2 regions of the Citrobacter sedlakii genome follow, and region 2 is predicted to be linked to the other one. Evidence: predicted binding sites of a transcription regulator. Region 2 holds the regulator's gene; the other holds the start of a gene.
The links. Region 2 encodes LexA, which represses DNA repair genes until DNA is damaged. Its sites were predicted from a motif close to TNCTGTATGTACATACAGNA; they were not measured.
Positions count from the first base shown of each region.

Region 1 (6,242 bases), 1.3 Mb from region 2:
GGCGAACTGACTACCGGCGATAAGCTGGTGAAGGCCAATGGCTTAATGGAAGCCTCTACTATTGCCGCGATCCTGCTCGGTTCGGTGGCGGGCGGCGTGCTGGCTGACTGGCATGTGATCGCCGCGCTGGTCGCCTGCGCGCTGGCCTACGCCGGGGCGGTCGTGGCAAACCTGTTCATTCCAAAGCTGGCGGCTGCGCGTCCCGGACAGTCCTGGCATCTGGCGAAGATGACCCGCAGTTTTTTCTGCGCTTGCGCGTCGCTGTGGCGCAATGGCGAAACGCGTTTTTCCCTCGTTGGCACCAGCCTGTTCTGGGGTGCTGGCGTGACGCTGCGTTTTCTGCTGGTGCTGTGGGTGCCGGTCGCGCTGGGGATCGCCGATAACGCCACGCCAACCTACCTGAATGCGATGGTTGCCATCGGTATCGTGGCGGGGGCTGGCGCAGCGGCCAGGCTGGTTACCCTGGAAACCGTCGCGCGCTGCATGCCTGCGGGGATCCTGATCGGCGTGGTCGTACTGATTTTCTCTCTGCAACACGCGCTGCTTCCGGCTTATGGACTGCTGATGCTGATCGGCATTCTGGGCGGTTTCTTTGTGGTGCCGCTGAACGCTCTGCTGCAGGAGCGCGGTAAACGAAGCGTCGGCGCGGGCAACGCCATTGCGGTGCAGAACCTCGGGGAAAACAGCGCGATGCTGCTGATGCTGGGGTTGTACTCACTGGCGGTATGGGTTGGGATCCCGGTCGTTGCCGTCGGCATTGGGTTTGGCGGTCTGTTCGCACTGGCGATTGCCGCGCTGTGGATTTGGCAGCGTCGCCAGGCGTCATCGCGCTAAAGATAACGGCTGTGTTTAATCCTGCCTACTTCGTCCCTGTAGGCAGGATAAGCGTCACGCCGCCGGGCGCTAATCGTCACGGTGCCGGATAGGTATAAATCTGATGCACCGCTTCGATCTCCGTCAGCACCTCTTCGCTTAATTCCAGATGCAGGCTTTCAACATTGGCGTGTAGCTGTTCCATCGTGGTGGCGCCCAGCAGGGTGCTGGCGACAAACGGTTGACGGCGAACGAATGCCAACGCCATTTGCGCCGGATCCAGACCATGGCGTTTCGCGATATCCACATAGGCCGCCACGGCTTTTTCGGTCTGCGCGCCGCTGTAGCGGGTAAAGCGGCTGAATAAGGTATTGCGCGCGCCAGCGGGTTTTGCGCCGTTCAGATACTTACCTGTCAGGGTGCCAAAGGCGAGGCAGGAATAGGCCAACAGCTCGACGCCTTCGTACTGGCTCACCTCCGCCAGGCCGACTTCAAAGCTGCGGTTAACCAGACTGTACGGGTTCTGAATGGTGACGATGCGCGGCAGGTCGTGTTTATCCGCCAGATGAAGATAGCGCATCACGCCGAAAGCGGTTTCGTTGGAAACGCCGATATAGCGAATCTTTCCGGCGCGCTGAAATTCGGCCAGCGCATCCAGCGTATCCAGCAGCGAGACCACCGGCGCCGTGTCCGTCCAACTGTAGCCGAGCTTGCCGAAGCAGTTGGTCTGACGCTGGGGCCAGTGTACCTGGTACAGATCCAGATAATCGGTCTGCAGCCGCTTCAGGCTGTCGTGCAGCGCTTCACGAATGTTCTTGCGGTCCAGCGCCTGGTTTGGCCGAATGCCGCTGTCGTTATTGCGCGCCGGACCGCTGACTTTCGAGGCGATAATCAGCTTTTCGCGGCAGCCCTGTTTCGCCAGCCAGTTGCCAACGTAGGTTTCGGTGAGTCCCTGGGTTTCCGGTCGCGGCGGGACCGGGTACATCTCGGCAACGTCGATCAGGTTAATGCCATTCGCGACGGCATAGTTGAGCTGTGCATGTGCATCGGCTTCGCTATTTTGTTCACCAAACGTCATTGTGCCCAGCCCCAGTGTACTGACTTCAAGTGAGCTGTGGGGTATACGGTGATAGTGCATAGCCGTTTCCTTTTTATAATCACGACATAAGGATGATAAAAATGGCTGAGGGAAGGGAAAAAGGGAAGAAAAATTGTTAAGGCCAGCGTGAATGCTGACCTCAACCATCAACGCTCAATGATTTGAGAAACGTCGTCGCGGTTAATTTGCATGGCGTTACCCTGCTGATCGTGGTAGCTCACCAGACCGGTATCATCGTCTATTTCCGGTTTTCCGTCGGTCAGGATCATACGTCCATCTTTGGTCGCCATGACATAGTCGCTACTGCAGCCGGAAACGGCAAAAGCCAGTCCTACGGCGGAAATTACTACTGCCCATTTTTTCATCCATTTATCCTCACGTGGCATTCGTCTGATAATAGTCTAGTAATAACGTGAAGTTATGCTCAGGGAAAGCAGTAAAATCTTAATCTGTGAAAGGACGGAGAAGGCATTCGCTCCCCGTAGGGAGCGAAAGGGAGGATCACAGCGGGTTCTTTTTGTTTCGCAGCAGGTTCAGGCTCTCTACCGCGATAGAGAAGAACATGGCGAAATAGATGTAGCCCTTCGGTACGTGAACGTCGAAACTTTCCAGAATAAGGGTAAAGCCAACCAGGATAAGGAACGACAGCGCGAGCATCTTCACGGATGGGTGTCTGTCGACAAACTCGCCGATGGGACGCGCGGCAAACATCATCACGCCTACGGCTATCACCACCGCCGCCATCATGATGAACAGATGATCGGACAACCCTACCGCCGTGATCACCGAATCCAGACTGAAGATGATATCCAGCAGCATAATCTGCACGATCGCCCCCAGAAAAGAGGAGACGCGGGTTTTCAGCCCTTCTTCTTCACCTTCAATGGATTCGTGGATCTCCTTGCTCGCTTTCCAGATCAGGAACAGACCGCCGAGCAGCAGAATGAGATCGCGTGCGGAGATTTCCTCGCCAAAAACCTCAAACAGCGGATTCGTCAGGCGTGTCACCCAGGCAATGGAAGCCAGCAGCGCCAGACGCATGATCATCGCCGCGGCGAGACCGAGGCGTCGGGCATGCGCACGCTGCGCGGTAGGAAGTTTTGCAACGACCAGAGAGAGAAAAATAATATTATCGATCCCGAGCACGATCTCCAGCAGCGTCAGCGTACCGAGCGCGAGCCAGGCGTTGGGATCGGTTATCCATGCAAATAACATTGAGCAAAGTCCTGCCAAAAAAAGAAGCGGTAATTATATGCCTCTACCACGACAGGCGAAAGTCTAACGCAGCTGTAACAAAAAATGGCGTTCCAGCAGGGCGCGAGTGAAGTTCTTTTTCAGATAGAAACCGCGTGGCAACGTCAGGATTGGCTGGCCCTGCGCGCCAATGGCTTCGGTCAGCGCTTTGGCGTTGGCGGCCTTGGGGCGCAATTGTAAAAATTCGCCATGCCGGGCGGTAATTCGTTCCACCTGGCCTAATACAATCATATCCATCAGCTCTTCCCAGTCGAGACGCAACTGGCGCTCCTCGTCCGGGTCCGGACTCCACAGCACAGGGGAGCCGACACGCCGCAAGGAGAGCGGGATGGCGCGGTCGCCCTCTACCGGGATCCACAACACCCGCTTCAGTTTATGCCGCACATGGCTGGTTTCCCACGTAACGCCGCTATTGCCGGTGAGCGGGGCGACACAGACGAAGGTGGTCTCAAGGGGGCGTCCCTGACTGTCTACAGGAATCGTTTTCAGTTCCACACCTAAAGCCGCGAAATCCTGCTCAGGTTTACTGCCCGCGCTGGCTCCCAGCCACAGCTCCAGTAAAACGCCAATCCAGCCTTTATCGCGTTTGAGATCTTTTGGCGTTGTCATCCCGGCAAGCGCGGCCAGTTCACCCAGCGTATAGCCTGAAATCTGCTGCGCCTGCTGGAGTAGCAGCGCTTCTGATTCCGGTGGAAAACGTAACGGCTGGAGAGCGGACATAGCGAGATACCTTAGGTGAAAAAATAGACAACGGATTTATACCGCAGAAAAGAAGTTTATCGTTTTCCGCCCCTTCTGTTCAATCCTATGATTTAACGTGCTTTTTAGATGACAGAGCGGTGAGTTGCGCAACATGAAAACCGGTTTTCCAATTCTGGTCACTGAAAATAAACAGGATCTTACACCATGTTATCCACAGAAAGATGGGATAACTGTGAAAAACCGCGACTACTGTTTCCATTTACAGCCTTGACGTGCGGGGAAAATCGAATTTTCACACAAATTGTGTTTAACTTATTGGCACAATCTGTGGATAAAACCGACGCTGTTCGATCTTTCATCAGCCCGAGGATCGTTGGTGTGATGGACATCACTTTTTTATCGGGGAACCGGTAAATAAGTGAAGTAACCGCATGAATAACCGCATTTATTTTTTTACCCCGTCAGGGCGTTTATTCAGACTGTTCTGGGTTTTCCCGGAGTAATTCCATACTTTTTCACAACTCTATCCACAGAAAAGGTGAATAAGATCGGTCAAAAATGCCAGTTTCTGTTTATAACTTCGTTCTTAACTGTGAGTTATTCAATTGTTATTAGATACGCAGGTCGCTAACACAATGGTTTACCGCCTGTCAGGAGTGTGAAACAATCATTCATATATAAGGTTTACGTTGAGGTAGTCCGGTGATTGATGACGATGGCTACCGCCCAAATGTAGGTATCGTAATTTGTAATCGTCAGGGGCAAGTCATGTGGGCCCGGCGATTTGGTCAGCACTCCTGGCAATTCCCGCAAGGCGGAATCAACCCTGGAGAATCAGCAGAACAGGCGATGTACCGGGAACTGTTTGAAGAAGTTGGGTTAAGCCGTAAAGATGTGCGGATCCTGGCTTCTACTCGCAACTGGTTGCGTTACAAGTTACCGAAACGTTTGGTGCGTTGGGACACAAAGCCGGTTTGTATCGGCCAGAAGCAAAAGTGGTTTCTTTTGCAGTTGATGAGCGCGGACGCGGAAATCAACATGCAAACCAGCAGTACACCTGAGTTCGATGGCTGGCGTTGGGTAAGCTACTGGTACCCGGTTCGGCAAGTGGTTTCATTCAAACGTGATGTTTACCGCAGGGTGATGAAAGAGTTCGCAAGTGTCGTGATGGCGCTTCAGGAAGCGACGCCGAAGCCGCAAAGCGCACCTGCTTATCGACGTAAAAGAGGTTAAGCCACGCAAATTATGCTCACCCGCCTGCGCGAAATAGTCGAAAAGGTGGCCAGTGCTCCACGTCTGAATGAAGCGTTGAACATCCTGGTCACCGACATCTGTCTGGCGATGGATACTGAGGTCTGTTCGGTCTACCTGGCCGATCACGATCGACGTTGTTATTACCTTATGGCGACCCGGGGGCTAAAAAAACCGCGAGGTCGCACGGTTGCGCTCGCCTTCGATGAAGGGATCGTCGGCCTGGTAGGCAGGCTGGCGGAGCCGATCAACCTTGCCGATGCGCAAAAACACCCCAGTTTCAAGTACATTCCCTCAGTTAAAGAAGAGCGCTTTCGCGCGTTTCTTGGCGTGCCGATCATCCAGCGGCGACAACTGCTGGGCGTGCTGGTGGTTCAGCAACGCGAGCTGCGCCAGTACGACGAAAGCGAAGAATCATTCCTCGTCACGCTCGCCACCCAGATGGCGGCCATTCTTTCACAGTCTCAGCTCACCGCGCTGTTCGGTCAGTACCGTCAGACGCGCATCCGCGCGCTGCCCGCCTCGCCAGGTATTGCCATTGCCGAAGGCTGGCAGGACGCAACGCTGCCGCTGATGGAGCAGGTGTATCAGGCTTCCACTCTGGATCCGGCGCTAGAGCGCGAGCGTCTGACCGGCGCGCTCGAAGAAGCGGCGAACGAATTTCGCCGTTACAGTAAACGCTATGCGGCTGGCGCGCAAAAAGAGACGGCGGCGATATTTGATCTCTATTCGCACCTGCTCTCTGATGCCCGGCTGCGGCGGGAGCTGTTCGCCGAAGTCGATAAAGGCGCGGTGGCGGAATGGGCGGTCAAAACGATTATCGAGAAGTTTGCCGAACAGTTTGCGGCGCTGAGTGACAATTATTTAAAAGAGCGTGCGGGCGATCTGCGCGCGCTCGGCCAGCGATTGTTGTTCCATCTCGATGACGCCATCCAGGGGCCAAACGCCTGGCCGGAGCGCTTTATTCTGGTTGCCGATGAGCTTTCCGCCGCGACGCTTGCGGAGCTGCCGCAGGACAGACTGGCAGGCGTTGTGGTTCGTGACGGCGCCGCCAACTCACATGCGGCGATTATGGTTCGCGCGCTGGGGATCCCGACCGTCATGGGGGCCGATATTCAGCCTT
Region 1 is NZ_CP071070.1:903,363-909,604, forward strand. Features, by position in the region: gene lplT (lysophospholipid transporter LplT) at 1-834, shown strand, start outside; gene JY391_RS04320 (NADP(H)-dependent aldo-keto reductase) at 911-1,951, opposite strand; gene ygdR (lipoprotein YgdR) at 2,059-2,277, opposite strand; gene JY391_RS04330 (TerC family protein) at 2,414-3,127, opposite strand; gene mutH (DNA mismatch repair endonuclease MutH) at 3,191-3,886, opposite strand; gene rppH (RNA pyrophosphohydrolase) at 4,571-5,101, shown strand; gene ptsP (phosphoenolpyruvate--protein phosphotransferase) at 5,114-6,242, shown strand, end outside.
Region 1: the regulator LexA is predicted to act here: its motif matches at 4,116-4,135, upstream of mutH (DNA mismatch repair endonuclease MutH).

Region 2 (6,242 bases):
TCTGTCGCCAGCGCATCAATGACTCCAGCCAGTTCATCGCGCTCCCAGCGCAGGAACAGCTCGGCTTTCAGCATTGGGTAAAGGACATCCACGTGCTGCAGCAACGCGTCGCGGGAGATACGGCGGTGCTGGGTAATGATCGCGGCCATCAGCGACGGCAGAACCAGCATATGGGCAATGTTGTTGCGATAATAGGTCATCAGTACCGCCTGCTCGCGCGGCAGAATGATGATATCGCCAATGGTATCCTTTTCGACTTCAAACTTATTCATCTGCAACGCGTGATCGATCAGTTCACTGGCGCTGGCCGACGGGACCGTTGAGTCAGAGGAGTACGGCACATTGCGCATCAGATCCAGATAACAGTTGAGCTGCTCGGTCAACTGCTCGCGAGTGAGCGAACGCTGACGTGACGCCAACAGCGCGGTGCAGCACAGGTTCATGGCGTTCGCCGCCCCTGCGTTGTTAATGCGCACCATCAGTTCAGAAGCAATACCGTTAACCGTCGGCGTCAGCCAGGCCGGACGCACCGCTTCAATAGGATCGATAGACTCGCGCCAGTCGGGAACGTGGTGGTTGAGGTACGTCATCAGCGGCATCGGTTCGCCGAAGTTAACGTAGCCCTGACCGAGATTACGCAGTTTGCTCAGGCCACGCAGCATCTGCGGCAGGCTCTCTTTCTCTTTCGTCGCCCCGCGCAGCTCTTTGGCGTAAGTGCCCACTTCCATAACGTGCTCGTAGCCGATGTAAATCGGGACTAACGTAATCGGACGGGTACCGCCGCGCAGCATCGCCTGGATGGTCATCGACAGGGTGCCGGTTTTCGGATCCAGTAAACGGCCAGTACGGGAACGCCCGCCTTCGACAAAGTATTCAACGGAATAGCCGCGGCTGAACAGTTCGCCGAGATACTCGCGGAACACCGTCGAATAGAGCTTATTGCCTTTAAAAGTGCGGCGGATAAAGAACGCGCCCAGGCGACGGAAAATCGGTCCCGCAGGCCAGAAGTTCAGGTTGATACCGGCAGCGATATGCGGCGGCACCAGCCCCTGATGGTAAAGAACATACGAGAGCAGCAGATAGTCCATATGGCTGCGGTGGCACGGCACATAGACGATTTCGTGCCCGTCGTGGGCCAACTGGCGCACGCGCTCGGCGTTATGGACGTTGATCCCCTGATACAGACGGTTCCAGGTAAAGCCCAGAATGCGGTCGGTCAGGCGAATCATCTCGTAAGAAAAGTTCGCAGCGATCTCTTCCATCAGCGCAATGGCGTTTTGCTGCGCTTTTTCGTGGGAGATCTTCTTGCTACGCGCCTCGTCTTCTACCGCGCGGGCAATGGCTTTCGAGGCCAACAGTTTGTTAAACAGATCCTGTCGCGCCGGCAGACGCGGACCGACCGCCGCCAGACGCTGACGGGCGAAGTGCATACGCGCCACGCGCGCCAGTTTCTGCGCGATGGTTTTGTCGGTGCCGTGTTCGTCGGCCATGCGGCGCAGCGACACGGACGGCGAGAAACGCACAAAGCTGTCGCGCCCCAGCCAGGAGACGGCAAAGAATTTCTGAATGCCGTTAAGCATACGTAGCGGCGGATTCACTTCGCCTTTTTCACGTCCAGGCGAGCGGCCAAACATCACCGAGACCGGCACCATTTGCACATCCAGGTCTGGATTACTGCGATGCAGATCGAGATAGTTATGGAACAGCTTGATAGATTCTTCTTTCGGCGTGTAATACGTAAAGACACGCGGTCCGCCATGAATAAAGACATAGCGCGGCAGCAGCGTGCCGTCGATCTCCAGCGGCTCTAACGGGTCGGGAAGATCGTGCGCCAGACACTGCGCGCGCAGTGTGAGTAAGTCCGCTTTGGAGTTATACGGCAAAACGTACATAATTGGGCGAGAGGTATCGAGTCCCAGTTCCGGGGCAGGATCCGCCGGAATAGACTTGCTTTTTACCAGTACGCTTAATGGTAAATTCAGTAATTTATAGTAAATTCGTGGCCAGCCGGACATAAACGATGTAAAGCCTCTGGTTAATAATGCAAATGCGCTGCAAGGATATCAGAAAGTCATGTGAATTTCTGTTGTATACGGTCATACTTCGCGCCGCGTTGCCCGCACTCAGATTATACGCGCTAACAAAGCATTGTCATTGACGCCAATAATGCAAAAAGGTTCTTTTAATGGCTAACAATACCACTGGATTCACCCGAATTATTAAAGCAGCCGGTTACTCCTGGAAGGGGTTTCGCGCAGCATGGGTCAACGAGGCGGCGTTCCGTCAGGAAAGCATTGCGGTGCTGGCAGGCGTGGCCATCGCCTGTTGGCTGGATGTCGATGCTATTACCCGCGTTCTGCTGATTGGCTCGGTGCTGCTGGTCATGGTTGTTGAAATTTTAAACAGTGCAATTGAAGCCGTCGTCGACCGTATTGGATCCGAATATCACGAGCTGTCAGGACGGGCGAAGGACATGGGATCGGCGGCAGTGCTGCTTTCCATTATTGTCGCGCTGATCACCTGGGGCATTCTGCTGTGGGCCCATTTTCACTAACAACATACGCGCTCCGTTCCATAACCGCATAAAACTGCGGATCATTGTGCAGTTTGTGGTTCCAAAATCACCTTTAGCTGTATATACTCACAGCATAACTGTATATACACCCAGGGGGCGGAATGAAAGCGTTAACGGCCAGGCAGCAAGAGGTGTTTGATCTTATTCGGGATCACATCAGCCAGACAGGTATGCCGCCGACGCGTGCGGAAATCGCGCAGCGTTTGGGGTTCCGTTCCCCAAACGCCGCTGAAGAACACCTGAAAGCGCTGGCGCGCAAAGGGGTGATTGAAATCGTTTCCGGCGCGTCCCGCGGCATTCGACTGCTGCAGGAAGAAGAAGATGGCTTACCGCTGGTCGGTCGCGTTGCGGCAGGCGAGCCGCTGCTGGCGCAGCAGCACATTGAAGGCCATTACCAGGTCGATCCGTCACTGTTTAAACCGAATGCCGACTTCCTGCTGCGCGTCAGCGGTATGTCGATGAAAGACATCGGCATTATGGACGGCGATCTGCTGGCGGTACACAAAACGCAGGATGTACGTAACGGTCAGGTGGTCGTGGCGCGCATTGATGACGAAGTAACGGTAAAACGCCTGAAAAAACAGGGCAACAAAGTCGAGCTTCTGCCAGAAAACAGCGAATTTACACCGATCGTCGTGGATCTGCGTGAACAAAGCTTCACGATTGAAGGGCTGGCCGTCGGCGTCATCCGCAACGGTGAATGGCTGTAATTTCATTTAGCCGGATATAAGAGCGTACGCGCCGTTATCCGGCGCCAGGCCTGGCAGCGCTGTGCTTATCAGGCCTGTATAATTTTAAATCTACGATAACTGCTCCTCAGGCTTCTTCTCATGCCGTTCTTTGCATCTGCTGATAAAGCGCTCTGGCGTCTTGCCTTACCCATGATTTTCTCCAACATCACTGTGCCGCTGCTTGGGCTGGTAGATACCGCGGTGATAGGCCACCTTGATAGTCCTGTTTACCTCGGCGGGGTGGCGGTTGGGGCGACGGCTACCAGTTTTCTGTTCATGCTGCTGCTCTTTTTACGAATGAGCACTACCGGGCTTACGGCGCAGGCGTTTGGAGCGAAGAACCCACAGGCGCTGGCGCGCGCGTTAGTACAGCCATTGCTGCTGGCGCTGGGCGCTGGCCTGCTCATTGCGCTCTGCCGAACGCCGCTGATCGATCTGGCGCTGCATATCGTCGGCGGTAGCGAAGCGGTGCTGGCGCAGGCAAGACGCTTCCTGGAAATCCGCTGGCTTAGCGCGCCCGCCTCGCTGGCCAATCTGGTCCTGCTGGGCTGGCTGCTCGGTGTGCAGTATGCGCGGGCGCCGGTGATTCTGCTGATTGTCGGTAACATCCTCAACATTATCCTCGACCTGTGGCTGGTGATGGGCCTGCATATGAACGTGCAGGGCGCTGCGCTGGCTACGGTGATAGCTGAATACGCCACGCTATTGCTGGGAATGCTGATGGTGCGCAAGGTGCTGCATCTGCGCGGCGTCTCGATGGAGATGTTAAAGCAGGCCTGGCGCGGGAATATTCGTCGCCTGCTGGCGCTTAATCGCGACATTATGCTGCGTTCGCTGCTGCTCCAGCTCTGCTTTGGCGCCATTACTGTTCTTGGCGCAAGGCTTGGCGGCGACATCATTGCCGTGAACGCAGTGCTCATGACGCTGCTTACCTTTACCGCCTATGCGTTGGACGGCTTTGCCTACGCTGTTGAGGCGCATTCCGGCCAGGCGTATGGCGCGCGGGACGGTAGTCAATTGCTGGAGGTCTGGCGGGCGGCGTGTCGTCAGTCAGGCATCGTAGCACTGCTGTTTTCTTTGACCTACCTGTTGGTGGGGGAGCAGATAATCGCGCTGCTGACCTCACTGCCGCAGTTGCAACAGTTAGCCGATCGTTATCTGTTCTGGCAGGTGATCCTGCCGTTGGTCGGCGTCTGGTGCTACTTGCTGGATGGCATGTTTATTGGCGCGACCCGCGCTGCGGAAATGCGTAACAGTATGGCGGTGGCGGCGACGGGTTTTGCGTTAACGCTGCTGGCGCTACCGGCATTGGGGAATCACGGTTTGTGGCTGGCGCTGGCGGTTTTCCTGGCGCTGCGCGGACTTTCGTTAGCATGGATTTGGCGGCGGCACTGGCGTAACGGTACCTGGTTTTCGGCAACGTGACGGTTAAATATTCTGAATACTCAACCGAACCCAGAATCCCTGACTACACTAAATATCACGTCCAGCAAGAAACGTAGCAACGTTGGATGACGTAGACTCGCTATTCACAGCCTAACGAAGAGGACTTTATGATGAATAAAGACGAAGCCGGTGGTAACTGGAAACAATTCAAAGGTAAGGTGAAAGAGCAATGGGGCAAATTAACCGACGATGACATGACGGTTATCGAAGGTAAGCGCGATCAGCTGGTAGGTAAAATCCAGGAACGTTATGGCTACCAGAAAGATCAGGCGGAAAAAGAGGTGGGTGACTGGGAAACCCGCAACGACTACCGCTGGTAAACCCTCCTGCCCAAAAGTACAAGGACGTACTGCCCTTTATTTGCTTACAGTGAGCGGCGCGCCTTGCCGCTCGCGCCATTAACGGGGTTTTTTCTTGACCTGAATAGAATGGTCATGTTGGCAATCGCCAGGATGACGACAGGCTTCAACCTCCACGCACGCTGAACATAACCCATGCGCTTCAATCACGTTATGACGCAGGGCAAAACCCATTTTTGCCGCCAGCGTATGCATAATATCTTCCACCCCTTCCGCGCATTCTTCCTTCACCGCGCCGCAGCGATCGCAGATAAACATGGCTGAGGTATGCGTCGGCTGATCGAAAAGATAACAAAGTACGTAGCTGTTTGTGGATTCCACCTTATGCACGAACCCTTGCTCTAGCAGAAAATCCAGCGCCCGGTAAACCGTCGGCGGTTTGGCCTGTGGCTCTGACTCCCGCAGCAGATCGAGCAGATCGTAAGCGCTAATCGCCCCGTCCTGCAGGCTCATCAGGCGTAACACTTCGAGGCGCTGCGGGGTCAGTCGCACATTGCGTTGCGCGCACAATTTTTCAGCTTGCGCCAGCAGCTCTTGCGTTGTGGTCTTTTCCATTGGGCACCTCGGTTAGCGTGGGGTGATAAACCCTCACTTTATCATGTTCTGCAGGAAACGCCGAGATCCTGCCAGTGACGATATATCGTCTGCGAATCTTTCCGCGCTTAATAAAGTCTTCTATACATATTGAGGCATATCACAAAAAGAGAACGCTTCAGCCCCATTCTGCATGAAGCGAATAGCACCATTTTTATTCATTTTTTCACAGCAATAGTTCTCCTCTGCTGCGTTGATACTGGCAGAGGCGTTATTTCACCTGCTAATAAAAATGGGTTTACTGTGAATAAAAATTTTAATTTTTCGGTGGTGGCGATCGCGGTTTCGTTTTGGGTATCACATCAGGCGAACGCGGCAAATACCTGGGCGGAAGCGCGTAACGATGCAATGGGCGGGACGGGCGTGGCTTCGGCACATTATGGCAGTGGGGTTCTCATCAACCCGGCTTTGCTGGCGAAGGCTAAACCTGAGGACAGCATTACCGTCATCCTTCCTGCGGTTGGGGCGCAAATTACCGACGAGGATAACTTGCAGGATGAGATTGATGAAATCAGCGACAAAATCGACTACTACGAT
Region 2 is NZ_CP071070.1:4,390,217-4,396,458, reverse strand. Features, by position in the region: gene plsB (glycerol-3-phosphate 1-O-acyltransferase PlsB) at 1-2,015, opposite strand, end outside; gene JY391_RS20825 (diacylglycerol kinase) at 2,186-2,554, shown strand; gene lexA (transcriptional repressor LexA) at 2,677-3,285, shown strand; gene dinF (MATE family efflux transporter DinF) at 3,406-4,731, shown strand; gene JY391_RS20810 (CsbD family protein) at 4,863-5,072, shown strand; gene zur (zinc uptake transcriptional repressor Zur) at 5,151-5,666, opposite strand; gene JY391_RS20800 (conjugal transfer protein TraF) at 5,949-6,242, shown strand, end outside.